Regions from separate parts of the Bacillus safensis genome, predicted to be linked through region 2. Evidence: riboswitches for the same ligand, from Rfam matches in the RefSeq annotation. Region 2 holds a riboswitch; the other holds the start of a gene.
The links. A riboswitch is a leader RNA that binds a small molecule or an ion and turns the genes downstream of it on or off. The one in region 2 is predicted to bind lysine.
Positions count from the first base shown of each region.

Region 1 (15,074 bases), 460 kb from region 2:
TGGGCAGGAAAATGGAGTGCAACGAAAAAGCAAAATGTGAAAAAGCCGAAGCTTCGCGCCTCGATGCTCATGACATTCTCTGGTGTCCGCGGGGCTGTGACATTGGCCGGTGCCTTCTCTATTCCATTTACGCTTGCGGACGGATCGCCATTTCCAGAGCGGCACTTGATTATTTTCCTCGCAGCTGGTGTGATTTTATGTACGCTCATTTTAGCCAGTGTGTTACTGCCTCTTTTATCAGAGAAAAAAGACAAGCAAGTCGACGTGGACTTGGATACAAAGATTCAGCATGCAAAACGAAAGCTGCTGAGAAGTGCCATTAAAACCTTAAAAGAAGGAATGAATGAGGACAACAGGGAAGTGTCTCTTTCACTCATCAATGATTATAGAATGAAGCTGAGAAATATCCAGCGTGAACCATACCAATTCGGGATGAGAAAACAAGAGCGAAAAATCAGACTGCACGGTATCAAAGCAGAACAGATGAAACTTCAACAATTAATTGAGGAAGAGAAAATTGACAAGGAAGAAGCCTATGAACTGCAAGAAAGATTTCATGAGCTGGAAATGCTGTATTCAAACTCCTTCAAAATTCGCTTTTCAAAGGTGAAGTTTCTGCGCTTGCTTCAATGGCTGCAATTATGGCGGCCGAATCAGCACATTTCAAGCGGCATTTTAGAAAACGAGGAATCGTACAAACAAATCCGTAAGAAAACCGCTGAAGCTGCAGTAGATTCGATCAAACATCATATGACAGATGAAAACCAACAAACGTGCCACCAAGTCATTGGTTTTTACAATCAAGTGATTTTCCGCTGTGAACACGGTCCAAGCTTCTTCCAGCAAAAAGACCGTTCATTTGACCGGAAGAAAAAAGAGCTGAACTTCCAAGCTGTACAGACGATTCGAAATGAAATTCAAACCTTATATGAAGACGGTGAGATCAATCGTGATATTGCCCATCATTTAAGGGAGTATATCAATGACATGGAAGCTGTTCTGCTCACCAATACGTGATGTTGTCATCTTCTCCCCCATGTTTTATGATGAAGAAAGAGAACAAGCAGGGGGGATCAATGATGGCGTATTATGGAGCAATTGAAGCTGGGGGTACAAAATTTTGTTGTGCAATCGGCAATGAGCATGGAGACATCTTAGAGGAAATGACGATTCCGACAGAGCACCCGGAGAAAACAATACAAAAGCTCATTCCATTTTTTGAGCAGCATGACATTGCAGCATTAGGGGTTGGCTCCTTTGGACCCATTTGTGTTCAAAAGGATGATCCTTCATACGGTTATATCATGAACACGCCAAAAGTGGAGTGGAAGCATTATCCGTTCATTCCTGAGCTTGAGAAGCAATTAGGTGTCCCAGTATCCTTTACAACAGATGTCAATGCCGCAGCACTAGGTGAATTAACAAAGGGGGCAGCCAAAGGGCTAAGCAGCTGTTTGTATATCACGGTCGGTACAGGCATTGGTGCGGGAGCTGTTGTGAAAAATGAGCTTCTACATGGCCATTCACATCCTGAGATGGGACATATCCTTATCAGACAGGATGAATTGGATTCGTTTGCAGGTATCTGTCCGGCACATGGAAATTGTTTAGAAGGACTGGCAGCTGGACCAGCGATTGAGAAAAGGTGGGGGAAACCTGCCAAAGAGCTTACGAAGGAAGAAGCGGTTTGGTCACTTGAGGCGGATTATTTAGCGCAGGCGCTTATGCAGTACTCGCTCATTTTAAGCTCAGAGCGCATCATCATGGGCGGAGGCGTCATGAAGCAAAAGCAGTTATTCCCACTAATTCGTGAGAAGCTGGCTGCTTATGTCAATGATTATGTGGACCTGCCGCCGCTTGATACATACATTGTCTCCCCAGGACTTGAGGACAAGGCTGGCATGACAGGTGCGCTGCTCTTAGCCATCGAAGCGAAGAGAAACGCCTGATAATAGAGTTTTGAAGCACAACATGAGATAATGAAAGAGATGGAATCTATAAAAAAGGTGGTTGTTAAAATGGTCAAAAGCTTGAATGAAACCGTAACATTGAATAACGGAGTCGAAATGCCTTGGTTTGGTTTAGGTGTATTCAAAGTGGAGGACGGCAATCAAGTGGTAGATGCCGTAAAAGCAGCCATACGAAACGGATATCGCAGCATTGATACGGCAGCTGTTTATAAAAATGAGACAGGCGTAGGAAAAGCGATTAAAGAATCTGGCGTGAAACGAGAAGACTTATTTATCACATCTAAAGTATGGAACACAGATCAAGGCTATGACAAAGCGCTTGAAGCGTTTGACGCAAGCTTAAACCGATTAGGTCTTGATTACTTAGACCTCTATTTGATTCATTGGCCTGGACCAAATGCAGATACATTTAAAGACACATGGCGCGCACTTGAGAAGCTTTATAAAGACGGGAAAGTCAGAGCCATTGGAGTCAGCAATTTCTACATTCAGCATTTAGAAGAGCTGTTAAAAGATGCTGAGGTTGTTCCAGCTGTGAACCAAGTTGAATTTCATCCGAAACTGACACTTGTTGAACTGCGTCAATATGCAAAGGAAAAAGGCATTCAAATTGAGGCATGGTCTCCGCTGATGCAAGGGAAGCTATTAGATCATGACGTATTGAAAGACATTGCTGCACGCTACAACAAATCTGTTGCTCAAGTCATCTTGCGCTGGGATCTGCAAAGCGGTGTTGTGACAATTCCTAAATCAATCAATGAAGAACGCATTAAACAAAATGCAGACATCTTTGACTTCGAGCTTTCCAAAGAAGACATGGAAAAAATCGATGCATTAAACAATAACGAACGCGTCGGCTCAAATCCAGAGACAATGACGGTTGGTTTTGAATAAATAATAAAATCCTCTTTCTTATATGAGAAAGAGGATTTTTTACGTACTGCTTCGGCGCACAGCCAAGAGCATGATAAAAGATAAGATCACAATACAAATCGTCCAGGCCCAAGCGAGCTCCATTCGTCCAGAATCAATCGCCACATAGATAGCGGTTGGAAGAGTTTGCGTTTTTCCCGGGATGTTGCCGGCAAACATTAAGGTCGCCCCGAATTCCCCAAGGGCTCTGGCAAAGCTGAGGACGCTGCCTGACAAGAGGGAAGGCAGGGCAAGTGGTACTGTAATATAGGCAAAGACTTGGAATGAATGAGCACCATCTACTTTTGCAGCCCCTTCAATATCTGACTCAATCGTAGAAAATCCAGCTTTTGCTGATTGATACATAAGCGGGAATGCCACAACCGTTGATGCAATTACCGCCGCCCACCATGTGAAAATGACCGGCTGGTGGAAGATCCATTCAATTGCTTCCCCGATCATGCTATGCCTTCCGAATATGACGAGCAATAAAAACCCTACAACCGTTGGCGGGAGGACAAGCGGCATCATCAAGAGTGTTTCTACGATCATTTTCCCTTTAAATGATGTTCGCGCCATCCAATAGCCAATCATTGTACCAAAAACAGTTGCCAGCAGCCCGCTCACAACGGCAACTTGCACGGACAGCCAGATGGGAGATAGAAATTCTTCAGTCAGCATGGGCATTATGTCACTTGAAAGCCGTACTTTTTAAAAATGGATTTGGCTGCTTTTGATTGTAGAAATTGAAAAAAGGACTTGGCTTCCTCTAAATGTTCTGTCCCTTTTACGATCCCTATCGGGTAAATGATCGGGGAATGCATGTCCTGATTGGCTTCAGCCGCAATCTTTACTTTTTTGGAAACGAGGGCATCTGTCTTATACACAACACCTGCTTCCACATTTCCTGTTTCTACGTAGCTTAAAACCTGCCGTACATCCTTGCCGTACACAGTATTCTTTTTCACTTGATCCCAGATGTTCAGTTTTGTAAAAATCTCTTTGCCGTATGTACCAGCAGGAACGGATTCAGGTGTGCCAAGAGCAACCTTTCCTTTTATGTGCTCGACATCTTGAAAGCTTTTAATAGAGGAAGAGTGATCTTTTGGCACAATGAGTACAAGCTCATTTTGGATGGCATCCTTGATAAAATGTTGATCGATGTCTCCAGATTTCACAAGCTCATCAAAGGGCGCTTCAGCTGCAGAGAAAAAGAGATCCGCCTTTGCCCCTTGCGCAATTTGCTGCTTCAATGCGCCGGATGACCCGAAATTATTTGTTAATGTCACATTCGGATGCTCATCGTTAAAGGCAGATTCAATTTCTTTAAGTGCATCCTGAAGACTTGCCGCAGCTGAAATGACAAGCTCTGTTTTTTTGGTTGTTGTATCCGATGACTTCATCTCTGTTTGACACCCGCTCAGGAGCAAACAGATGGCGATGAAGGCGAAGAACGTATACTTCATGTTCACACCTCTTATTATTCAATATCATCTGTATCCTTTATTATAAGCAAACTTATTTGACCATTCATAGGCTTTCAGTAAAAAGAGAAAAGAAAAAGCCGCCAGAAGGCGGCTTTTATTGCTGATAAAAACGGAGCAAATTCCCATTGATCACTTTGTCTGATAAGGAAAGCTCTTTATTGGCTTTTTCGATATAAGGCTGACACACCTCATCCTGTTCAACAGGTTCTTTTGTTTTTTGATCATAGCAGGTGTTCTTTGTATAGAGATAATCATCTGTAATAAAGTTCCCGTTTCTCAAAACAGCAAAAGGCGTCCGTTCGTTTGAAAATAAGTCATTGCCAAATTGAATGGCATCCTTCGTTTCAATACCGAGTAAGTGCAGGAGTGTCGGCTTCACGTCGATTTGCCCAGCTGTTTCAGAGATTGTCTGCGGTGCTTGATCTGTGACTCCCGGAATGTAAATCAAAAATGGAACACGCTGCAATTTCACAGCATCATACGGTGTAATCTCATCTTTTTTGAGCAGCTCTGCCATTGCCTGATGATGTGCCTCGGAGATGCCATAGTGATCTCCCATGAGAACAAACATTGTATTGTCATAAAGTCCTTCTTCTTTCATGCGGTCAAAAAAGTTCTTAATGGCTTCATCCTGATAGCGGACGGTCGTCACATAGCGGTTTAAAATGGCGCTGGACGAATCATATTCATCAATCAATTGATCCTTTGGATCAATTTCAAATGGAAAGTGATTGGTCAAGGTAATGAACGTGCTGTAATAAGGCGCCTTCAACTTTTTTAAATAATCAATGGATTGGTCAAAGAAGTCGATATCCTTTAAGCCCCAGCCAGTTGAATTCTGTTCATTGACCTGATACGAATCGACATCATAAAAGCGGTCAATCCCAAACGCTTCATACATCACATCACGATTCCAAAACGTTTTATTATTCGCATGAAATTGGACGGATTGATAGTTCTCTTTTTTCAACTGCTTGTATAACGTGTCGTATTCGTTGTCACTAGCTGTGAAAAAGACAGCGCCGCTGCTAGATGGATAGAGGGAATTTGCGACAATAAACTCTGAATCCGACGTCTTCCCTTGCTCAGTCTGCTGATAAAATTCATCAAAATAAAAACTCTTTTTAGCGAGTTGATTTAAAAAGGGGGTGATGTATTGTCCATTCACCTTTTGATCAACGACAAATTGCTGGGTTGATTCGAGTGAAATGAACACAACGTTCTTGCCTTTAGCAAGTCCAAAATACTCTTCGTTTGGTGCACTGTAATCAGCTTTTGTGTAGTTTGCTACGGTTGAAAGTGTATCTTCATCTGCAAAGGCTTTTTGTCCAATACGCGCTGTTTGGGCAGCGCCGTCATACAGGTGGAACTGGAACAGCCCAAGGTTTCGAACAATCACTTCTCGATCATAAGAGCTTGTCAGAAAGCGAGGGTGATCCAGCATGGCTGAACTGACATGAAACAATAGAAAGCTGCAGCACACGGCATAATATGTTTTGATCGTCTTGAAGGAGGCTTTTGGCGCTAAAGGTTTGCGCTTTAACAGCCAAGCCAGCACCACGAAATCAATGAGCATCAGCAAGAACAGCGGGTGGAATAATTCTGTCATACTGCTGCCCATATCTCCCATGTTTTTCGCTTGGAATAATACAGGGATCGTAATGAAATCAATATAAAATCCATAAAAAATCGTATTCGATATGAGAATCGCCGTCAAAATCAAATTTGCGGTCAATAAAAAAAACTTTTGCTTCGTTTCATTTAAAAAAAGAGCAATCCCAAACAAAGGGAGCAAAAAGCTAAGTGGATTGATCAAAAGCAGCCATTCATGAAACAGATTGGCTGTTCGTATGTGAAATCCGAATTGATAAATGATGTATGTTTTCATCCACATGAAGAGGATGGAGTACACTAAAAACCAGTGATCTTTGAAAAACGCTTTCATTTATGTAGCTCCTCACCATTCTGTATTCAGCTGCAAGGCAAAAACACTTATCTTAAACCTACTAAAAAAATGAGGAATGATCAATTCATATCCTGTGTTTTTTGGAAATCTCTTTTTGATTCATTAGAATGGGATGGATATGCCGCAGATGACAGCGATGTAATAGCAGGTAACGACGGTAAGAGCAGCCAGTACGACTTGTTCTCCTGCGCTGCCTGTTTTGACATAGAAGGGAAGACGCACTTTAATAGAAGCTGGAAATAAAAATTTAATCCCGTTCACTGTTCCTGCATCCAGGATGAGATGGCTTGCCATCCCGACTAGTAAACCGATACTTAGGCTGTCATTTGGAATGTATGTTGTCGCTAGAAAATAAATGATCAGCAAAAATAATAAACTGTGTGTAAACGTGCGATGACCGAACACACTGCTGATCAGCGCCGAGAGCAGCGGGAATTTTCTGCCGATCTTACTTTTTGTATGGCAAAGGTCAGGGATCAGGGCACCTGCTGATCCAGCGGCAGCCATTATCACTGGGTCGAATCCATAATAGTAGGCAACGGCAGTGGAGGCGGCAATTCCGCCCATGATGTGTGTTTTTCCTGTCATGATGCGTACTCCTGTTCTATCTTAGTTCAAGTACTCACTATATCAAGGGTGGATTCATTCAGCAAGGCTTATTTCTAAAGAAAAAGAGGCCAAAAGGGTTGGCTGAATGGAAAAACATTCTATAATAAGGGGGAAGTCATGTTGATACTAACGATAAGGATGCGATTCGGATGGGTAATGCAGACATTTTAAAAGAAATTGTTCTTGTACATTATGAAGTCAGCCGTAAATTAAACCGCAAGTTACTTGAGTTAGAGAAAGACATCACGCCTCCGCAGATATATGCTCTTTCTATTTTGATACAAGGAAAAGTATCACATGCTGAAGAGCTGAAGCAAAGACTCTCCTTAAACCCTGGTGCAGCCTCTATTGCGCTCAATAAATTATGTGAGCAGGGTTATATTCAGAGAGAACGGGACAAGGACGATTCATCACTTGTTCGTTTAGAAGTCACGGAAAAAGGGATGGCGATTTATGAAAAGCATACACGTCTTTTCGGAAAAGTGATTCAGCATATGATGTCAGACTTCACAAAGGAAGATTTAAAAACCTTTCTGTCGTACTTGCAAAAAATGAGACAGACCTTTCATGATGATTGAGCCTCTTCCCTTGAATAAGTCTGAGCGCTGTAGCACAAATTAAACAGGCAATCGCATTTTATGAAAAGGGAGGAAACAGCGATGTCATTTTTCCAAAAGGATAAAAAGGCGAAAAGTGAGAAAGACCATCAGCAGGTAGATCAGCTGTTAGAGGAAGCAAGTAAAGAGCTAGCAGGCGACCCGCTTCAGGAAGCTGTACAAAAGAAGAAAAACAACCAACAATAAGCAGGTAAAGAGCAGAGAAACACTTCTCTGCCTTTTTTCTATGTTTTTCCCTTTGACAGATGTGAGAATGTTTGATAACCTTCGTGTAGTAAAAATGAATAGAAATCCTCACGCTATGTCTCAGTGAGGTAGAGGTTGCGCGGATGATGAGTCACTCATAGGAGAGATGGAATCGTAGATCATGAGAAAAAAGGCATCAGCGCCGAAGTGTAAAGAGAGCTCCAACTTTCTTTATGCTGGGTCTGCATTGAATAAATGCAGGACTGCCACGTCTTTAAAGCGTGGAGGGCTATCCGGAGATCAAGGTGTATGTTTTGAAAAGCATGGACTTTTGTTCAGGCTTTTTTTTATGTTCTGAGTAACAAAAATAAGGGTATGCTGTTAAAAAGGTAATCCATGATGAACATAAAGAATGCAAGTCATTGCTTCACAAATATATCAATGAAGATACTGCCGGGTCTGGTCCAAAGTGAATAAAACGGAGGTACGGAAATGGAACAGACAAAAAAATGGGGTTTTTGGTTATTGACGGCCTTTGTCGTCGGAAATATGGTAGGTTCAGGCATCTTTATGCTGCCAAGTACGCTTGCCCAGCACGCCAGTCCTTTAGGTGTGACGATGGCATGGCTTGTCACAGGCGGCGGTGTGCTGATGATTGCGCTTGTATTTGGGCATTTGTCCATTCATAAGCCGCAGCTGACGGCTGGACCACAAAGTTATGCAAGGGCGCTTTTTAAAGATCCGAAAAAAGGGAAAGCGGCCGGTTTTACAATGGTTTGGGGATATTGGGTGGCAAGCTGGATTAGTAATGTCGCGATTATTACAAGCCTTGCTGGTTATTTAACGACTTTTTTCCCTATTCTCACCGTGAAGACTGAGGTTTTTACCTTTGGAAAAGAAGCGGTCACACTTGGCCAGCTCATGACGTTTATCGTATGTACTCTTCTTCTATGGGGAACACATACCATTTTAATCACAAGCTTAAGTGCTGCGAGTAAATTGAATTTTATTACAACCTTTTCGAAGGTGCTTGGATTTGTCCTTTTTATTGTTGCGGGATTATTTGCTTTTCAAACGGCATTATTTGAACATTATTACTTCCCGGTTGAAACAGGCGGGGAAGGAGTGCTCGGACTTGGAGGCCAAATTCATCATGCGGCTATTTCCACACTATGGGCATTTATTGGGATTGAATCAGCTGTCATTTTATCAGGAAGAGCATCCTCACAGCGTGATGTGAAACGTGCGACGATTACAGGTCTTTTAATCGCACTTTCGATCTACATGATTATCACATTGATTACAATGGGCGTTCTGCCGCATGATCAACTGCAAGGCTCTGACAAACCATTCGTGGATGTGCTTCAGCTTATTATTGGGCCGGCTGGCGGAATTGTCATGGCACTGCTGGCGATTATTTGTTTGTTTGGTTCGATGCTTGGCTGGATTTTACTTGGTTCAGAAGTACCGTATCAAGCAGCAAAGGCTGGTGATTTTCCAGCAGTATTTGCAAAAACAAACAAAAAAGGAAGCCCTGCTTTCGCTTTGACTGTTACAAATATTATGTCACAGCTGTTTATCTTCTCTGTGATGTCACGTACGATTAATGAAGCTTTTACCTTTTTAACCACATCAGCGACACTTGCGTATCTTATTCCGTATATTGTGTCTTCCATCTACAGCTTTAAGGTCATCATGCAAGGTGACACATATGAGCTTCAAAAAGGAAATCGAACAAGAGACGGCATCATTGCACTTGTTGCGATGGGGTATTCGGCTTGGGTCATTATTTCAGGAACAGCCGACTTGAAAACTTTTGGTCTTGGAATCGGTCTATTCTTAGTGGGTATTTTGCTTTATCCATTCATGTCAAAAGGATTTGCCAAAGAAACGGTATAAGATAAGGAAGACGTTTCTCCAGAGATGGAGAAACGTTTTTTTATGACGCAGATGTCAATCGGTCCACAATGAACTCTAGCTGACCTTCTAGTGACACTGGGTCATTAAAGAAGTAACCGACTGGATCTATTTCAAATACACGTTTATTTTTGACGGCAGGAAGTGATGACCAAATGCTGCTTTGATAGACTTGGTCACCATTACTTTTTGAGCCGCTCCATGGACCTGTGAAAATATAGTCGCCTGCGAATTCTGGCAGCTTCTCAAGAGAAATGTTTGCATAGCCGACACCGCTGTCGATCGCTTCTTTTTTGACGACTTTCGGTGCTTTTAATTTCAGCTCGTCATAAATGATTTCTCCCCCGCGGCCAAAGGTGTTTCCAAAGATATAAATACCTTTATCAAATGGCGATACGATCGAAACCGTTTTGCTGCCGACAGCTTTTGTTACCTTTGGTTTCACCTCAGCAATTTTAGTATCCCATTTCGTGATCCATTCTGTTGCTTTTTTTGGTGTACCTGTCATTTTACCGAATTCTTTTAGCTGGTCTTTGAAGGAATATTGGTTGTATTTAACCGCTACAGTTGGGGCGATTTTTTTGTATTGATCAAACTTCTCGTCTTCTCCCCATGCAATAATCATATCTGGCTTCAAAGCGGCTACCTTTTCGACTGATGGGGTCCTTCCGAGATTCTTCACTCCATCTGTTTTCCCTTTATAAAAAGGGTTTTTAAAGATGGGTGATGTCGTAGCAACCGGCGTCTTGCCGAGTGTGACGAGGTCCCCGTAATAGCTTTCTGCAAGAAGCACTATTCGCTTCGGATTTTTCGGAAGCTTCACTTCTCCTTTGGCATCCTGATATGTGATCATGTCTTTCTTTTTCGTTGCAGATTGTTTATTTGAAGTGCTGCCGCAAGCGGCTGTAAAGATCATAAGGATGGATAAAGAAATCAAAAGAAATCCAGTTCGTTTTTTCACAAAAATTCTCTCCTATTCACTTTCCTTTGATAATGATTCTCATTTTCAATTTTATCGTACCATGATAGGTATAAAAATGCATCGGCTAATTTAGAACCAAAAGAAAAATGATGAAATTCTCACAAAAATAAAGAAATTTATCAGAACAGTGATTTCAAAAAGAAAAGAAAGTGATATACTAGACTTCGAGATTGATAATCATTATCACTAATAGAGAATAGACATGAACGGAAAGGAAGAGACTGGTTTTGGGCTCACAATCGAATAAACAGCTGCCAGCCAGCGATGATACGATCGATATTGTCACGAAGCCTTTTGGAACAGCAGCTGTTATCATCATAGGAATGATCGCTTTAGCATTTGGTCTTTTTTTATCAGTATCATTAGGAGCGGCAAACATTCATCTACAGACTGTATGGGAAGCCGTTTTTCATTTTGATCCACATCAAACTTCACATCAAATCATTCGGGAATTGAGGCTGCCGCGTACAGTTGGAGCTGCTCTCGTCGGTGCCTTTTTAGCCGTATCAGGTGCCATTATGCAAGGAATGACGAGAAATGCGCTTGCGTCACCTGAGATTATGGGTGTGACAAATGGTTCCGCATTTGCGATTGCCATTGCACTAGCATTTTTCCCTGGCCAATCTTCTTTTACATTAATTCTTTGGTCATTTGTTGGAGCCGCACTCGGTGCCTCTATTGTATTTGGTGTTGGTACTATGTCAAAAGGGGGGCTGACTCCTGTAAAGCTCGCACTAGCTGGTACAGCGGTTGGAGCACTTTTGAGCTCCATCTCCTCAGCCATTGCCATCCGTTTTGACGTCGCTCAAGATATGAGCTTTTGGTATGCTGGCGGAGTGGCAGGTGTGAATTGGAGTAACATTCATATCATCATTCCAGTTGCCATTGCAGGACTAATCATTGCAATGATCCTTGCTCGTTCGATCACGGTTTTAAGCTTAGGTGAAGAACTGGCGAAAGGGCTTGGACAGTATACGAAAACGGTCAAGGTGCTTGGTATAGTGGTTGTTATTCTTTTAACGGGTGCTGCCGTGTCGGTAGCAGGCTCTATTGGTTTTATTGGGCTTGTGATCCCTCATGTCACTCGGTTCTTGGTCGGAGTGGACTATCGCTGGATTATCCCATGCTCCGCTATCTTAGGGGCCACATTGTTAATTTATGCAGACATTGCTGCAAGGCTGGTCAATGCTCCGTTTGAAACGCCAGTCGGTGCCATTACGGCGATTATAGGCGTTCCTTTCTTCTTATACTTAGCTAGACGTGAAAGGAGCGGGATTTAAATGGAAATGGTGCAGCAAGCAAAGAAAAAGAAATATCAACGAACGATGCTCATGATTTTTTTCGCGATCGTAGCTGTGTTTCTCATTAGTTTAAATACCGGAGAAATTCGGATCTCTCCGATGGATACATTGAAAACACTTTTTGGATTCGGAAGTGAAATGGATGAACTCGTATTATTCGAGTTCAGGCTTCCAAGAATGGTCATCGCTTTACTTGTCGGCGCTTCTATCGCTGTATCAGGAGCGATTTGGCAAGGTGTTTCTCAAAATGGTTTAGCTGACCCAGGTATTCTTGGTGTCAATGCCGGTGCAGGCTTTGCCGTTGTGCTATTTATCTTTGCATTTCAAGGCACGATGACAAATTCAGGTGATCTTACAATTTTTATACTGCCGCTTTTCGCGTTCGTAGGTGCAGGCTTTGCTGCATTTCTCATCTATGTGTTAGCGTGGAAAAAAGGCATCACACCTGTTCGATTGATTTTAACTGGTATTGGTGTGAATGCTGCGTTTTCAGCAGCAATTGTGGTCATCCAGTTGAAAATGAGCCCAAATGATTTTAACCAAGCTATCGTGTGGTTATCTGGAAGCATTTATGGCTCGAGCTGGACGTATGTCCTATCTGTTCTGCCATGGATGCTGATTTTCCTTATATTAGCGCTTGTCAGATCACGCTACTTAAACATTATGAATTTAGGTGATCAGCTGTCCTATGGATTGGGCATTTCTGTTCATAAAGAAAGAAGTCTTCTCATGCTGATTGCCGTTGCATTAGCAGGTGCGAGTGTTGCTGTTGCAGGAAGTATCTCTTTCCTAGGATTAGCCGCACCGCACTTAGCTAGAAAGCTTGTTGGGCCAAAGCATCAAGGAATGATACCGGCCTCCGCGCTGATTGGCGCGCTGTTATTATTACTGGCAGATACAATTGGCCGCGTCATCCTTGCACCATCAGAAGTGCCAGTTGGCCTTGTCGTTTCTGCTTTAGGCGCACCTTACTTCATTTACTTATTGATGAAATCGAACTAATGAGGAAGGAGAGACAACATATGAAATCGCTCGAAACAGAAAAGCTTTGTATCGGTTATCAAGACCGTTTGATTGTAGAAGATTTGAATGTCAGCATCCCAAAAGGCAAGGTGACAACACTGATTGGACCGAATGGCTGCGGGAAATCAACCATTTTAAAAACGATGTCTCGTATTATGAAGTCCAATCGAGGAGCTGTTTACTTAAATGGCAAGGCTATCCATGAGACGCCGACAAAAGAAATTTCAAAACAAATGGCGATCTTACCGCAAACGCCCGAAGCACCAAGTGGATTGACAGTGTATGAGCTCGTGTCATATGGACGTTTCCCGCATCAAAATGGGTTTGGCCGTTTATCAAATGAAGATAAACGAATCATTAGGTGGGCACTTGAGGAAACGGGAATGATTGCTTTTCATGATCGGCCAATTGAAGCACTTTCCGGCGGACAGCGTCAGCGTGTATGGATTGCGATGGCACTTGCCCAGGAAACAGAGCTGCTCCTATTAGATGAACCTACGACGTATTTGGATCTTGCACATCAGCTCGAGATTCTTCAGCTGTTAGAACGCTTAAATAGAGAGCAGGGCCGAACTGTGTTGATGGTCATCCATGATTTGAATCATGCGGCGCGTTTTTCACATTACATGATTGCCCTCAATCAAGGGAAAGTCATAAAAGATGGTACGCCTCATGAGGTCATGACCAAAGATGTACTCAGTCGGGTATTCCATATTGATGCAGAAATTGTGCTTGATCCTAGAACGAATAAGCCGATCTGTTTAACCTATGACTTAATGAATCATGAACGAAAGCTAGAAGCTGTGAATGGATAATAGATGTAAAGGAACCCGGTGCAGCTGCCGGGTTTTTTTGCATGTTTGAAACTTCCTCGTGCTGCCATTTTCTCCAGTTGATATTTTTTCGCTTTTATGCGGAAAAGAGGTACTTTTTTACTTTAGACAATGGTAATATACGGTTAGAGATCATAGCTAGAAAGGAAAGAGATGCGTGGAAACAGCAAAAATATTGATTGCAGATGACGAAGAAGCAATTGTGAAAATGGTTGAACGCGTATTAAAAAAAGAAGGATTCAAGCATATTTATAAAGCCTACCATGCAGATGAAGCATTAGATATTGTCAAAAACGAGGACATCCACCTCTTACTTCTAGATGTAATGATGCCCGGTAAGTCTGGTTTTGACGTTCTGCCTGAAATCAGAAAGTTAACGAAAGTGCCTATTTTCTATTTAACTGCAAGAACGTCTGATGTCGATAAACTGACGGGCTTTGCACAGGGGGCAGATGATTACATCACAAAGCCATTTAACCCGCTTGAGCTAGTGGCTAGAATTAAGGCTCACCTAAACCGAACATATATCTCCTTACAGGAGGAGCAAGAAGACACTCAAAGCCAATATCATTATGCCCATTTCTCCTATCATCCTCATGCAGCCGAATTGAAAGTAAGAGGAGAGGTGACGGCATGTTCTGCTCAGCTTCTTTCTTTGCTGAAGTACTTTTGTGACCATCCGAATGTGGTTCTCTCAAAAGATCAAATCTATGAGAAAGTATGGGGCGTCCCATCATATGGTGATAACAACACTGTCATGGTTCATATTCGAAAGCTGAGGGAAAAGATTGAATTAGATCCGAGTCAGCCAGAATATATTGTGACGATCCGTGGTATGGGATATAAATTTATACCGCACCCTGCAAAGGTCCTTCAATAATTTATGAATTTACGAGCAAAACTTTTCTTTCACTTTGTCGGACAAATGTTTATTGTGATTGCCATTCTGACGATCGGCAATACGTTCTCTGAGAACTTATATTTAAATAAATACTATGAGAACATGACCGAAACTGGTTTAACAAAAGCTGATGGAGATACACTCATGAGCTGGCTTTATTTTAACGAGGATGGAAAAATGGAAGCCGACGATCAGCTCAAGCAAGCAGTGGAAAAAAGAGACGGCTGGCTGCAAGTGATTGATTCAAAGAAGAATACCGTTTATAGCTATCACCGCCCTAAATCAATTCCAACGTCTTATCAAAAGGATGAAATGATCAAGATCTTTGAAAAAAGAGAATTTAAAGATTACAAGATGTACTTCTGGCCAA
Region 1 is NZ_CP154909.1:2,962,675-2,977,748, reverse strand. It holds gene AAYR28_RS15385 (Na+/H+ antiporter) at 1-1,017, shown strand, start outside; gene AAYR28_RS15380 (ROK family protein) at 1,080-1,949, shown strand; gene AAYR28_RS15375 (aldo/keto reductase) at 2,019-2,864, shown strand; gene modB (molybdate ABC transporter permease subunit) at 2,904-3,569, opposite strand; gene modA (molybdate ABC transporter substrate-binding protein) at 3,569-4,348, opposite strand; gene AAYR28_RS15360 (LTA synthase family protein) at 4,464-6,314, opposite strand; gene AAYR28_RS15355 (metal-dependent hydrolase) at 6,438-6,923, opposite strand; gene AAYR28_RS15350 (MarR family winged helix-turn-helix transcriptional regulator) at 7,094-7,522, shown strand; gene sspJ (small acid-soluble spore protein SspJ) at 7,604-7,747, shown strand; lysine riboswitch at 7,869-8,047, shown strand; gene AAYR28_RS15340 (amino acid permease) at 8,240-9,646, shown strand; gene AAYR28_RS15335 (iron-hydroxamate ABC transporter substrate-binding protein) at 9,687-10,625, opposite strand; gene AAYR28_RS15330 (FecCD family ABC transporter permease) at 10,874-11,926, shown strand; gene AAYR28_RS15325 (FecCD family ABC transporter permease) at 11,927-12,949, shown strand; gene AAYR28_RS15320 (ABC transporter ATP-binding protein) at 12,970-13,785, shown strand; gene AAYR28_RS15315 (response regulator transcription factor) at 13,961-14,683, shown strand; gene AAYR28_RS15310 (HAMP domain-containing sensor histidine kinase) at 14,687-15,074, shown strand, end outside.
Region 1: linked by a shared signal. The riboswitch ahead of AAYR28_RS15340 (amino acid permease) and the one ahead of AAYR28_RS12885 (aspartate kinase) in region 2 are both predicted to bind lysine.

Region 2 (15,074 bases):
GCGGCAAAACCGTCATGGTCAAAGCGACATTCCCTGCTGGCGTTTCCCACGGCCTGCCTAGCCTGCCTCTCCCTTCTGTCTGCTGATGTGCATAGACAGCAAATGAAGGTTTTTCTCCTTGCTGAATGAGCCTTTTCGCTTCATTATTTGTACTATCAATGGTGTCATATTGAAAAATCTTCATGTGTTCTCCTTTTGTTCTTCTTAATATGCTCTTTTTATTATAACAAAATGAAGCTTACACGTTGCTGAGGCTGCATGCTACCCATTTCGCTGAGCTTGAAATGTCTCTTTTTCTTCTTCTGTAAATGGGACTGCTGCGCCTGTTTCTTTATTAATTTGCACCATGGTAACTGAGCCTGTAAAGCATGGTTCCTGCTGCTCGTTTTCTCCTAAATAATGAAGGATAAGTGAGCTTGATCCGACTTTTTCCGGCTTTACATACACACGAAGCCTCTCCCCAATCTCCACCTGTTTGATGTAGTCACATTGCAGGTTTGCCACGACTGTAATTGTCTCTTTCACACGTTTTATTCGTTTATCCACAATTCCTGTTTTTTGAAAAAAGGCAATCCGTGCTTCTTCAAAATACACAAAAGGGGTGACATTGTTCATATGGCCGAACATATCCGTTTCTGAAAAACGGACAGTCGTTTCGACATAAAATCGAAAGGATGCCCTCCATTCTTCAAATGGTTCCTCAATATATGATGGAAGTCTCACTTCATCATCTCCTTATTCATCAATAAACGCCTCTCCCATATTGGAAGAGGCGTTTATTTTGTGTTCCATCCAGCCTCTTGTAAACACTCATCATGATTGGCAAAGAGGACTGAATGTGATGTTATTCTGCGTGATCGCTTCCGAAGAAGTTACGGAAAGCTTGTAATGTTGTATCTCGGTTAAGTGCTGCAATTGACGTTGTCAGCGGGATTCCTTTCGGACAAGCCTGCACACAGTTTTGAGAGTTCCCGCAGTTCGCAAGACCGCCGTCACCCATAATTTCTTCTAGACGGTCAGACTTATTCATCGCACCTGTCGGATGTGCGTTAAATAGACGAACTTGCGAAAGCGGAGCAGGGCCCATAAAGGAAGACTTATCATTTACGTTTGGACAAGCTTCAAGGCAGACACCACATGTCATACATTTAGAAAGCTCATACGCCCATTGACGTTTTTTCTCAGGCATTCTTGGTCCAGGTCCAAGATCATATGTGCCATCGATCGGCACCCATGCTTTTACTTTTTTCAAGGAGTTGAACATGCGGCTTCTATCAACCTGCAAGTCTCTCACCACCGGGAATGTCTTCATCGGCTGGAGACGGATCGGCTGATCTAACTGGTCAATCAAGGCTGTACATGACTGGCGTGGTTTTCCATTAATAACCATAGAACAAGCACCGCACACCTCTTCAAGACAGTTCATGTCCCAGTTGATCGCTGTTGTTTTTTCACCTTGTTTATTGACCGGGTTACGTCTAATTTCCATGAGTGCAGAAATGACGTTCATATTCGGACGGTAAGGGATTTCAAATTCCTCATCATAAGACTTTCCATCTGCTGTATCTTGACGTGTGATTATGAAATGAATTGTGTTTTTTTCACTCATCTTATTTCTCCACCTTTTTCTTCGAGTAATCTCGTTTACGAGGTGCAATTAACGATACATCGACGTCCTCATAGTGGAATGCAGGCTTTTGATTTTTCCCTTTGAACGTAGCCATCGTTGTTTTAAGGAATTCTTCATCGTTTCTTTCTGGGAATTCCGGTTTATAGTGTGCGCCTCGGCTTTCATTCCGGTTATATGCCCCAATCGTAATGACTCTTGCCAGTTGAAGCATGTTGTCAAGCTGACGTGTGAAGGCAGCGCCTTGGTTGCTCCATGATGCGGTATCATTGATGTTGATCTTCTTGTAGCGTTCCATTAGTTCTTCGATCTTCTGATCTGTTTTTAAGAGTTTGTCATTGTAACGAACCACTGTAACGTTATCCGTCATCCATTCTCCAAGCTCTTTATGAAGCACGTACGCATTTTCAGTACCATCCATGCTGAGGATGTTGTCCCATTTCTCCTGCTCTTTCTTCACGGCGCTGTCAAATAGTGCAGAAGAAAGGTCTTCCGCAGATTTTTCCAGACCGTTAATGTACTTCACCGCATTTGGTCCAGCGACCATTCCGCCGTAAATCGCAGAAAGAAGTGAGTTTGCACCAAGTCTGTTTCCGCCGTGCATTGAGTAATCACATTCTCCGGCAGCGAATAGACCTTTGATATTCGTCATTTGATCATAATCGACCCATAATCCGCCCATAGAGTAATGAACAGCCGGGAAGATTTTCATCGGCAGCTTACGCGGGTCGTCACCCATGAATTTTTCATAGATTTCAATGATTCCGCCAAGCTTAATATCAAGCTCTTTTGGATCTTTGTGAGAAAGATCAAGATATACCATGTTCTCTCCGTTGATGCCAAGCTTTTGCTCGACACATACGTCAAAGATTTCACGCGTTGCGATGTCACGCGGTACAAGGTTCCCGTATGCTGGGTATTTTTCTTCAAGGAAGTACCAAGGCTTCCCGTCTTTATATGTCCAAACACGTCCGCCCTCACCACGAGCTGATTCACTCATAAGACGAAGCTTGTCATCTCCTGGGATCGCTGTCGGGTGAATTTGAATGAATTCTCCATTTGCATAATGCGCACCTTGCTGATAGACGATAGATGCTGCAGATCCAGTGTTAATCATAGAGTTTGTTGATTTACCGAACACGATTCCAGGACCGCCTGTTGCCATGATGACTGCATCTGATCGGAAGGATTCAATTTCCATTGTCGTCAAGTTTTGCGCGACAATCCCGCGGCATACTTCCTCGTCATCTAAAACAGCGCCAAGGAATTCCCAGCCTTCATATTTCGTGACAAGTCCTGCTACTTCATAGCGGCGAACCTGCTCATCCAGTGCGTATAATAGCTGCTGGCCTGTTGTAGCTCCAGCAAACGCTGTACGGTGGTGCTGTGTTCCCCCGAAGCGGCGGAAGTCCAATAATCCCTCTGGTGTTCTATTAAACATAACACCCATACGATCAAGTAAGTGGATAATGGACGGCGCTGCTTCACACATTGCCTTTACTGGCGGCTGGTTGGCTAAGAAATCTCCGCCGTATACCGTGTCATCAAAATGCTCATAAGGTGAATCCCCTTCACCCTTTGTATTGACCGCTCCGTTGATTCCGCCCTGTGCACATACAGAATGCGAACGTTTCACAGGTACGATTGAAAATAGTTGAACAGCTGTTCCCGCTTCTGCTGCTTTAATAGTTGCCATGAGACCAGCTAAGCCGCCTCCGACAACGATGATGCTAGAATTACTCATTGTAGCCCCTCTCCCTCTTCTACTAATCTATTTCCTCTTAAACAAAAGCGAAAATTGCTCTTAGCCCTACATATGAAAGCGCTATAAATATACCTAATGTCACATATGTGGAGATTCGTTGTGAGCGTGGTGAAACGGTAATTCCCCAGCTGACAGCAAATGACCACAAGCCATTAGCAAAGTGGAAAATAGTAGATAAAACGCCGACAATATAGAAGCCTAGCATAAATGGAGAGCTTAAAATATTCGCCATCATGTCATAGTTGACTTCAGCTCCAAGCTGAGCTTGAATTCGTGTTTCCCATACGTGCCAAGAGACAAAAATCAATGTGATAATACCTGAAATTCTTTGCAATCTGAACAGCCAGTTTCTTAAGTAACTGAAGCGAGACGTGTTGTTTTGTGCCGTAAAGGCTATGTACACCCCATAAACAGCATGATAGATCAGTGGTAAGAAAATCACGAACAGCTCAAGTGCATATCTGAAAGGAAGCTGTTCCATAAAGTGTGCAGCTTTGTTAAACGCCTCTGGTCCATTTGTCGCAAAGTGGTTAACCACTAAGTGCTGTATTAAAAATAGACCGACCGGAATGACGCCAAGCAAAGAATGCAATCTCCGATAAAAAAATTCTTTGTTCCCCGACATTACTTTACCCCCTAGTAAAAAAAGTGCAATTGCTTGAAAATTGTCTTACCCCCGCTTCTTTCAATTGTAAGCACTTTATTCAAATTTATTGACAATTTCATTTTACTCCTATGTCAAAAAAGCGTCAAGAAACCGCGTACATAAATTAAAATTTTCCGAAATTTAAAAGTTTTAAATCAAAATTCGTTTTACTACAATAAGAATTTCTTAGACTTCAGGGAAAACTCTGTCATCATATGCCCACATAAGCTATAATAAATTGTTGAAAGAGGGGAGCCGTACAATGAATAAATTCGAATCTAACTTAGAACAGCTAAAAGAAATTGAAGTCAATGGATTTGCCTACGAGCTGATACGCGAAGTTCTGCTGCCTGATATTCTTGGTCAGGACCATTCATCTATGATGTATTTTGCGGGTAAACTGCTTGCTCGTAAATTTCCTCAAGAGTCATGGGAGAAGATCCCCGAATTTTTCCATGATGCCGGATGGGGGACTCTCACGATGGTCCATTCGAAAAAACAGGAAATTGAGTTTGAGCTCGAAGGTCCACTAGTATCAAATCGACTCACCTATCAAAAGGAGCCATGCTTTCAGATGGAAGCGGGTTTTATTGCTGAACAAATTCAGCTTCTGAATGAGCACGTGGCTGAATCCTACGAACAAGTGAAAAAGCGTGCTGAGAAAGTCATTTTAACCGTTAAATGGGATTTAAGAGACCCTAGCTAATACTCTTGATAAAAGGCGCGGACTTCAGGTCACGCCTTTTTTATATGTCTACATCTATCATAGCATACTTAATGAATGGGTTTACGCCCGTTTCAGCCGTTTCCATATAGAAAAAAGAGGCGACCCTCTTTCATGAGATCACCTCTTTACCTTTTTAAGAGTGAGCAGCGGCGCTCACCTTTGATAAATCAAACGCGTCATGCAGCGCTTCAACCGCTTTGACCATATCATCACGGCCAACGACCGTTGAGACTTTGATTTCAGACGTACTGACCATTTTCACTTGAATGTCTTTTTGCGCTAACACAGCAAACATTTCAGCAGCTACCCCTGGATTTGAGACCATTCCAGATCCCACGATGGATACTTTCGCTAATTTGCTTTCTGTCTCAATCTGCTCGTAGCCAAGCGCCCCTTTATATTCTTCTAATACTTCAACTGTTTTGGACAAATCATCCGTTTTGACAGAGAAAGAGATGGAAGTCTGGTTAGTGCTTGTGACGGACTGAATGATGATATCCACATTGATATTCTGTTTCGCAAGCGTCGTAAAAATGGTCGATAATGTTGTTAAACCACTTGAAAGCCCGCACACTGTCACACGTGTAATCTGATCTTCAAATGCAATGCCTCTGACGACTAAGTTTTGTTCCATGGACGATTCCTCCTCAATTAATGTACCCGATTCATTTTCAATACTAGAACGGACTTCTAGCGGGACTTGATAATTTTTCGCAAATTCAACAGCTCTTGGATGCAGAACCCCAGCTCCTAAATTAGCCAGCTCAAGCATCTCATCGTATGAAATGCCCGCAAGTTTCCGCGCAGATGATACATAACGCGGATCTGTCGTAAACACTCCTGGTACATCTGTGTATATATCACATTTATCAGCTTTTAGTGCGGCAGCTAGTGCCACAGCTGTTGTATCTGATCCGCCGCGGCCAAGAGTTGTGATATGTAAGTCATCTGCAATTCCTTGGAAGCCTGCCACAACAACGACTTTCCCCGCACTTAATTCCTCTTTTATTCTTGATTCATCAATGTCCACGATTCTTGCATTTCCGTGTACGTGCTCTGTTTTCATACCAGCCTGCCAGCCTGTAAAGGAAATGGCATCATAACCTCTTGTTTGTAGCGCCATCGATAATAATGAAATGGTCACTTGCTCACCAGTTGCGAGCAGCATATCCATTTCTCTTTTGCTTGGATCGTCTGTGAGTTCTTTCGCTAGGTCTACTAGAACATCCGTTGATTTGCCCATCGCTGATACAACCACAACCACATCGTGTCCTGCCTCGCGTTCAGCGATCACTCTCTCTGCGGCATTGCGAATTTTTTCTGTCGACCCAACGGAAGTTCCGCCAAATTTTTGTACAATTAATCCCATGTCTACCACCCTTTTTCAAAAGTTCACGTGTGAGAGAAGAGGCAGCTTGGAGACTGTCCGCTCACTGCAAATAAAAAAGCAATGAGAGAACAAATCTCCCATTGCTTTAAAATCATCATTAAACGATGCAAACAATGAGATAGCCCTCCAAGAAATGAATTCTTGACAGCCCTACATTTCTTCAATGTACAGCCAGCGAATAAAATGAGTGGATTTTATTCACTTCGGCGACGCTCCCCTTTCAGCCCTCTTCTTAGATCCCATCGATCTCCGAAGGCTTACTCTTGAAGTTCGCACCTCTATCTTCAACAAACAACACGTTCATTTATTAAATTAGTCACATCTTAACAGACTTTTAATAAAAGTACAATCTATTTTTTTAATGCTTCCATTAAAAGTTCAGCCGTCTGTTTCGGAATGCCAGCCTCCTGAAAGTCTTGGATAGAGGCTTCCTTCATCTTTTTCACAGAGCCAAAATGTTTAAGGAGCTGCTTTTTACGCTTTTCTCCGATACCTGGTACATCGTCTAAAATAGACTGGAATGCATTTTTTCCGCGGAGCTGCCGGTGAAAGCTAATGGCGAAGCGGTGCACTTCATCTTGAATGCGCTGCAATAAGTAAAAGGCCTGGCTATTCCGCTCCAGCGCAACAATTTCAAGTGTATCTCCCATCATGAGATTCGATGTCCTGTGTTTTTCATCTTTTACAAGACCTGCGACTGGGACAGACAGATTCAATTCATTTTCAAGCACATCGATGGCTGCGTTGATCTGTCCTTTTCCTCCGTCAATTAAAATTAAATCTGGCAGCGGCAGTTCATCCTTTAACACACGGGTATATCGTCTTCTAATGACTTCACGCATGGATGCATAATCATCTGGCCCTGAGACGGTTTTTATTTTGTATTTTCGGTATTCCTTTTTATAGGGCTTCCCGTCCTGAAAGACGACCATGGCAGAAACCGGGTCTGCTCCTTGAATATTTGAGTTATCAAATGCCTCGATTCTGTATGGCATATAAATATTAAGTGCATCCCCGAGTTGCTTCACCGCACCAATTGTCCGCTCTTCATCACGCTCAATGAGCGAAAATTTTTCTTTTAAGGCGATTTTGGCATTTTGATGCGCAAGTAAAAGCAGATCCTTTTTCTTTCCTTTTTTCGGCTGGTGAACGTTCGTCTCAAGCAATTGCTCAATCATCTCTTGATCAACACTGTCCGGCACCAGAATTTCCTTCGGCAGAAAATGATTGTTCTTTTCATAAAATTGCCCCATAAACGTGAGGAACTCTTCCTCAGGGTCCTGATACATAGGGAACAGGCTGACATCACGTTCAATCAATTTCCCCTGTCTGATAAAGAAAACTTGGACACACATCCAGCCTTTATCATAGGCATAGGCAAAGACATCTCGATCTGATAAATCACTCATCGTCATTAACTGTTTTTCCATCGTTGAGTCGATATATGCGATTTGGTCTCTCAGTTCTTTTGCCCGTTCAAACTCTAAATTTTCAGCGGCTTCCTGCATCTTTTCGGTGAGTTCTTTTTTGATTTGCTGATGTCCCCCGTTTAGAAACCTTGTGATTTCGTCCACGAGCTGCTTATTCGTTTCCTCGGAAATGTCATACACACATGGCGCAAGACATTGTCCAAGATGATAATAAAGACAGACGCGGTCAGGAAGGGTGGCGCATTTTCTCAGTGGATATAGGCGGTCGAGCAGCTTTTTTGTTTCTCGAGCTGCTTGTACGTTTGGGTATGGACCGAAATATTTTCCTTTGTCCTTTTTTACATTGCGGGTGACGATCAGCTTAGGATGGCGTTCATTCGTAATTTTTATAAAAGGATACGTCTTGTCATCCTTGAGCATGACATTGTATTTTGGGTCATATTTTTTGATTAAATTCAGTTCTAAAATGAGCGCTTCGATATTAGAAGAGGTGACAATGTATTCAAAATCTTCAATTTCACTGACAAGCCGCTGCGTTTTGGCGTCATGTGATCCAGTGAAATAAGAGCGCACCCTGTTTTTTAAAACCTTTGCTTTTCCTACATAAATGATCGTATTTTGTCTATCTTTCATTAAGTAACAGCCTGGTTGATCCGGCAGGACTGACAGCTTTTCTTTGATTAGTTTGTTCATCTTTTCATCCGTCCTTGTTTTCCTCTTTCACTCCTTCTAGTGTATCACGAACATTTGTTTTATACCATGTTGAAAGAAAAGCGGCTCTCGTCTTTACGAGAACCGCTTCAATGATTATGCCGCTTGAGCATAGATTGGTTTATAGATGTTTGTTGACAAGCTCAGCAAGTGCTTCTTTTGGTTTGAAACCAACAGAAGTTTCTACAACTTCACCGTCTTTTAAAACAAGAAGTGTTGGGATACTCATAACGCCGTATTTACCAGCAGTTTCTTGGTTATCGTCTACATCAATTTTTACAATTTTCATTTTGTCGCCCATTTCTTGATCAAGTTCTTCAAGAACTGGAGCAATCATTTTACAAGGTCCACACCATGGTGCCCAAAAGTCTGCAAGAACAACACCTTCTGCAGTTTCTTGTGAAAATGTTGCGTCAGTAGCTTTTACGATTGCCATTATTCATTCCTCCAATGTAAATTATGCTTTTTAGTATAGCATCTACCAATGTGACTTGCGAATGAAATGCTTACGAATCATTTTTTAGGAAATGAATTAAAAAACAAACCGTATAATCGCACCAATAACAACAATCGCACCGATGATCATAAGAATGGTTCTAAGCATATGACATGACACCCTTTCCGCTTCATTTACAATGTATGATGCCCCAACATTCTTCTCATCAAACATCGAAATATGCAATTAAGCGAGGTCGACAGTTATCATGACCACTGACATTGGCGGCAGCTCCACCGTTAAATCGCCGGACTTTACAGCCATTTGCTGAAAGTCTTTTGGCTGAACAGAATGAGGATCATCGAATGTATTATGGGCATTCATGCGATCAGCCGTCAGTACACGTCCAGTGACTTTCGTTTGTTCTTCAATCCCTGCAATGGCAAGGGATATCTCTGTTTGTTCATGCGGATTCAAGTGACAGTAGCTAATATGCATCTTACCTGATGAACGCGAGGCTGACACACTGACCTGAGGAATTTTTTCACCTCTTCGTTCATACGGCGGTGAAACGAACTCCACTTCAAGCGCTTCTTCCTCTTGATGCACTTGAAACATGTGAAATACATGATACGTAGGTGTCAGAAGCATCTTTTCGTCCTTTGTTAATACCATCGCTTGCAGCACATTGACCGTCTGAGCAATATTTGCCATATGAATCCGCTCGCAATGGCGATGAAAAATATGAAAATGGAGTGCGGCCACAAGGGCGTCTCTTAGTGTGTTTTGCTGATATAAAAACCCAGGATTTGTCCCTGGCTCTGGGTCATACCATGTCCCCCATTCATCAATAATCATCCCGATTCGCTTGTCTGGGTCATAACGATCCATGATTTCTCCATGGTCTTCGACAAGCCGTTCCATCTCATAGGCCTTTTTCAGCGTGATAAACCATTCATCCTCATCGAATTCAGTCGCTGATCCTTTCTTCTCCCATGTACCCGGTACGGTGTAATAATGTAAACTGAGCCCATCCATCCACGGTGCGGCCCGCTCCATCAATACCTTCGTCCAATTCACGTCATTAGAGTTCGCGCCGCAGGCGATTTTATAAATACGCTGCCCTGCAAACTCTCTTACGTACGTTTGATAGCGTTTATATAAATCTGCATAGTATTCAGGCGTCATATTCCCGCCGCAGCCCCAGCTTTCATTGCCTACACCAACATAGGTCAGCTTCCAAGGTTCTTGTTTTCCATTTTTAATGCGCCAATCTGACATAGGTGTCCCTTTTGGAAATGTCATGTATTCGATCCAATCGGCTAATTCTTGAACAGACCCGCTTCCCACATTGCCGCAAATGTAAGGTTCACATTCAAGCAGCTCACACAATGCCATAAATTCATGCGTACCAAATGCATTGGATTCAACCGTACCACCCCAATGGGTATTGACCATCGGCTTTCGTTCACTCAGATCACCTACACCATTTGCCCAGTGATACTCGTCTGCGAAGCAGCCCCCCGGCCACCTCAGCACCGGAATATGTAATGCTTGAAGGGCCTTCAGTACATCAGTACGAATCCCCTCAATATGATCAATCTCTGAGTCTTTTCCTACCCAAATCCCGTCATAAATCCCTCTTCCTAAATGCTCTTGAAAGTGCCCGTAAATGTGTTTAGAAATGCGTCCGATCACGTCATTGACTTTTACTGTCCCCTTCACTTGTCAACCGCTCCTTTTCTTCTTAATAACATACAAAAAAACCCAGAATACCTAGGCATTCTGAGTGTATGAGCGTTACGAGTGGATATTCATCTTTTTTAACTCTTCATTCAAAAGCGGTACCACTTCAAACAAGTCACCAACAATTCCATAATCGGCGATTTTGAAGATTTCCGCTTCTGGGTCTTTGTTGATGGCCACAATGACTTTACTGTTAGACATTCCCGCTAAATGCTGAATCGCTCCTGATATCCCGCATGCAATATAAAGGTCTGGTGTGACGACTTTTCCTGTCTGGCCAATTTGCAGGGCATAATCACAGTAGTCGGCGTCACAGGCGCCGCGCGAGGCTCCGACTGCTGCACCCAGCGTCTCAGCGAGTTCATTCAGCGGTTCAAAGCCTTCCTTGCTCTTAACCCCGCGCCCTCCAGCAACAATGACCTTTGCTTCTGATAAATCTACACCTTCTGACGTTTTTTTAATGACTTCCTTCACGATCGTCCGAAGGTTTTGAATGTCGACAGAAACTGGTGTGACTTCTCCGCCTCGTGACGTATCCCGCTCAAGTGGTGCCACGTTATTTGGCCGGATGGTTGCTAGAAGCAGACGGTCTGTCGAAATGACTTTTTCGAAGGCTTTTCCAGAGTAAATCGGTCTAGTGAAAACAAGATGTTCACCGGTAACGCTTACATCAATCGCATCTGAAATCAAGCCAGTCTGGAGACGTGCGGCTATTTTCGGCGACAAGTCTTTTCCGATAGATGTATGGCCAAAGAGTACAGCATCTGGATCAACCTGATCTAATATGGCTTGAAGCGCCTGCGCAAAACCATCTGACGTATAATATGAAAGGTGCGGATGCTCCACAATCATGACATGATCCGCTCCATAGTAAAGCAGTTCATCCGCTAGGCCTTTGACGTCATCCCCTATTAACACGCCAATGACCTCACCGCCCTCTGCCACTTTGTGAGCGGCAGCAATGGCTTCAAATGTCACATTTCTTAATTTACCGTCACGACTTTCTCCAAGTACAACAACTTTTTTACTCATCTTCAAGCTCCCCCTTGTTCTCGTGATATCGTAAAGTGGATGTTTAGATGACTTTTGCTTCATTTCTGAGTAGATCTGTCAGTTCTTTGACTTGATCCTGAAGCTCGCCGCTCAGCACCTTGCCACCCTCTTTTTTCTCCGGTAAGAAACGTTCAATTGTTTTGATTTTATATGGTACATCGTCTTCATCCAGATCTAAATCATCAAGTTCCAATTCTTCTAAAGGCTTTTTCTTTGCCTTCATAATGCCTGGTAATGATGGATAGCGAGGCTCATTGAGTCCTTGCTGAGCTGTGACGACAAGCGGGAGTTCGGCAGAAATGACTTCCACATCCCCCTCTGCATCTCGTTCAATCGATACAGAGCCGCCGTCAATTTGAATACTTGTTATCGTAGTCACATATGAAAAACCGAGTAATTCAGCAAGACGCGGGGCTACCTGTCCAGAGCCGCCGTCAATTGCTACATTCCCTGCTAAGATCAAGGAAGCCTCTTTGTCTTTTAAATAGTGATAAAGAATGGTAGAAGCTGAATATTGGTCCCACTCTTCTAAGTCATCTTCGACGTTTAACAAGACAGCTTGATCACAGCCCATAGCAAGCGCTGTTCTCAGCTGTTTCTCTGCATCCTCACCGCCAACTGTCACAACGGTCACTTCTCCCCCGTGCTCATCACGAAGCTGAATGGCTTCTTCAATGGCATACTCGTCATAAGGATTAATAATGAACTCTGCTCCATCTTCTTGAATTGCACCAGACTGAATCAAAATTTTCTCTTCCGTGTCAAACGTACGCTTCATCAAAACAAATATATTCATTTATTTCTCCCCCTTGTGTCGTACTTATCCCTTATTCCCCTTTAAAGTTCGGTTTGCGCTTTTCAATAAAGGCCTGGATGCCTTCTTTGGCGTCATTTGATTGGAAAACCTCACCAAATTTTTTGGCTTCCAGTTTCATTCCGCCGTCATATGAATACAGTTTTGTTGCGTTCAATAAATCAAGCACATATTCAAGTGATTTAGGGCTTTTTGCCGCAAATTTCCCCGCAAGTGTTTTGGCCGCTTCGAGCGCTTCTTCCTCTGTTTCTGCCAGCTTTGTAACAAGGCCGCACGTAAATGCTTCTTCACCTGTAATCGGTTCAGCTGTTCCCATCATTTCAAGTGCTTTAGCAGAACCAACGTAGCGCGGGAGGCGCTGCGTGCCGCCGAATCCTGGAATAATGCCAAGGTTTAGTTCTGGCAGTCCAAGCTTTGCATCTTTTGTTGCGATTCGGATATCACAAGACATAGCAAGCTCAAGGCCTCCGCCTAATGCTGCTCCGTGAATCGAGGCAATGACTGGCTTTGGACACTGTTCAATCCGTTCAAAGACTTGCTGTCCTCTATCAGCGAGGCTTGCATAATCAGACTCTTCCTGTAAAGTCGTAAATTCTTTAATATCAGCACCTGCTGAGAAGAATCTGCCTTCCCCGTGGATCACAATCGCTCTTACTTCTTCATTCTGTTCGATCTCTTCGAACATGTCATTAAGCTCAGTGAGCAGCTGAGAGGATAAGGCATTTGCAGGCGGGTTCTGAATCGTGATGAGCGCTGTCTGTCCTTCATGATGTAAGCTGAGTATTTTTTCCATGTCAATCATCCTTTTTCACATTGTCTTTAGGATTGATGTATTCCGTTTAACAGCAGATCATGTACATTTTCTGCGAGTGCAGGCAGATCATACTTTTGATCATTCATGACCCATGTTGTTGCGGTTTCATCAATCGTCCCAAATACCATTTGTCTCGCTAAGCGGACATCTAAATTTTGTCTAAATTCTCCTGTTTTCTTTCCTTCTGTTAAAATAGACTCGAGCATATTTAAATACCCTTTTAGCACCTCATTGATTTTTTGCCGCAGCTCAAGGTTTGACTGCCTGAGTTCAAGCTGTGTCACAAGAGCCAAATGATGATTCTGCGCCAGCATGCGAAAATGCTCCTCAATCAACAGTAGAAGCTTTTCTTTGGCAGATGGCTTCTTTTGGATATCTGTTTCCATCCGTTCGATGAATTGTCCCATTTTTTCTTTGAACAATGAGATGAGAATATCCTCTTTGTTTTTGAAATAAAGATAAATGGTTCCGTCTGCCACCCCTGCTTGTTTCGCAATCTTTGAAACTTGTGATTGATGATAGCCGTTCTCCGCAATCACCACAACTGCTGCATCAATAATTTGCATGTACTTCGGTCTTTTCTGCTTCAATGTGCTTCGTCCCTTTCTAAATTGAATGAGCATTCATTCATAACTTTATGTTAAAAAGAAACGGGTGATTTGTCAAGAGATCTTCTTCTTTCTTTTCAACCTTTATCATACCAGAGCAGACTGTCATCATTCAAATCATCCGGCCGCTCGACCGGATGATGAAGGTCGTTATTTCTTCAATTGATCGACAGGTGTCTCAGATGATGAAGCTTGCTTTCTTTTTTCTTCTTCAATTAATACTCTGCGCAAAATTTTTCCGACAGCCGTTTTAGGCAGTGATTCTTTAAATTCATACACGCGCGGTACTTTAAATGAAGCAATTCTCGTTCTGACAAAGCGATCGAGTTCATCCTCTGTTAAATAAGCATCCTTTTTCGGCACAACAAACGCTTTTACTGTTTCTCCTCTATAAGGATCTGGTATGCCTGCGACAACGGCTTCTTGTACAAGCTCATGCTCATAAAGGGCTTCTTCGACCTCTCTTGGGTAAATATTATAACCGCTCGCAATAATGACATCTTTTTTCCGGTCAACGATATAGAAAAAACCGTCCTCATCCATATACCCAATATCTCCGGTGAAAAACCATCCATCCCTTAATACAGCTGCTGTCTCCTCTGGCTGATTCCAGTAGCCTTTCATAATTTGCGGCCCTTTGACGATAATTTCTCCGTGCTCATACGGCTCTTTAAGGCCACCCGTTTCCTCGCAATAAATGCCTGCGTCTGTCCCAGGCCACGGGCAGCCAATGCTGCCTGTTTTGTTCGCTCCCCATAAAAAGTTAGAATGGGTCACTGGCGAAGTTTCTGAAAGACCATACCCCTCTACTAAACGCCCTCCTGTTAATTTCTCAAAGCTCTGTTTGACTTCAACAGGAAGAGCCGCCGAGCCGCTTAAACATGCAGTGATGGACGACAGGTCATACTTTTCAATGTTCGGATGATGCAGCAAGGCAATATACATGGTGGGTGCACCTGGAAAGAGCGTCGGTTTCTGTTTTTCAATCGTTTTGAGGGTATCAGCTGCGTCAAATCGCGGAAGGAGAATCATTGAATGCCCTTCTTTGACAGCAAGATTTAATACGGTCGTCATTCCGTATACATGAAAAAACGGAATGATGCCAAGGATTCGTTCTTTGCCTCTTGTTGTTTTATACATCCAAGAAGCGCACATTTCAGTATTCGCTAAAATATTTTCATGCGTCAGCATGACCCCTTTTGGTAAACCAGTCGTTCCGCCTGTATATTGCAAAACAGCGACATCCTCTTTCGGTTCAAAGGCAAGCGCCGGAATCTGTTCTTCTGACGATTCTTTCATAATTTGTG
Region 2 is NZ_CP154909.1:2,501,660-2,516,733, forward strand. It holds gene AAYR28_RS12855 (biotin--[acetyl-CoA-carboxylase] ligase) at 1-184, opposite strand, end outside; gene AAYR28_RS12860 (acyl-CoA thioesterase) at 262-723, opposite strand; gene sdhB (succinate dehydrogenase iron-sulfur subunit) at 845-1,609, opposite strand; gene sdhA (succinate dehydrogenase flavoprotein subunit) at 1,611-3,371, opposite strand; gene AAYR28_RS12875 (succinate dehydrogenase cytochrome b558 subunit) at 3,409-4,017, opposite strand; gene AAYR28_RS12880 (YslB family protein) at 4,301-4,744, shown strand; gene AAYR28_RS12885 (aspartate kinase) at 4,899-6,134, opposite strand; lysine riboswitch at 6,267-6,444, opposite strand; gene uvrC (excinuclease ABC subunit UvrC) at 6,506-8,278, opposite strand; gene trxA (thioredoxin) at 8,418-8,732, opposite strand; gene AAYR28_RS12900 (alpha-N-arabinofuranosidase) at 8,979-10,457, opposite strand; gene AAYR28_RS12905 (electron transfer flavoprotein subunit alpha/FixB family protein) at 10,533-11,510, opposite strand; gene AAYR28_RS12910 (electron transfer flavoprotein subunit beta/FixA family protein) at 11,554-12,327, opposite strand; gene AAYR28_RS12915 (enoyl-CoA hydratase) at 12,359-13,138, opposite strand; gene AAYR28_RS12920 (TetR/AcrR family transcriptional regulator) at 13,165-13,749, opposite strand; gene AAYR28_RS12925 (AMP-binding protein) at 13,918-15,074, opposite strand, start outside.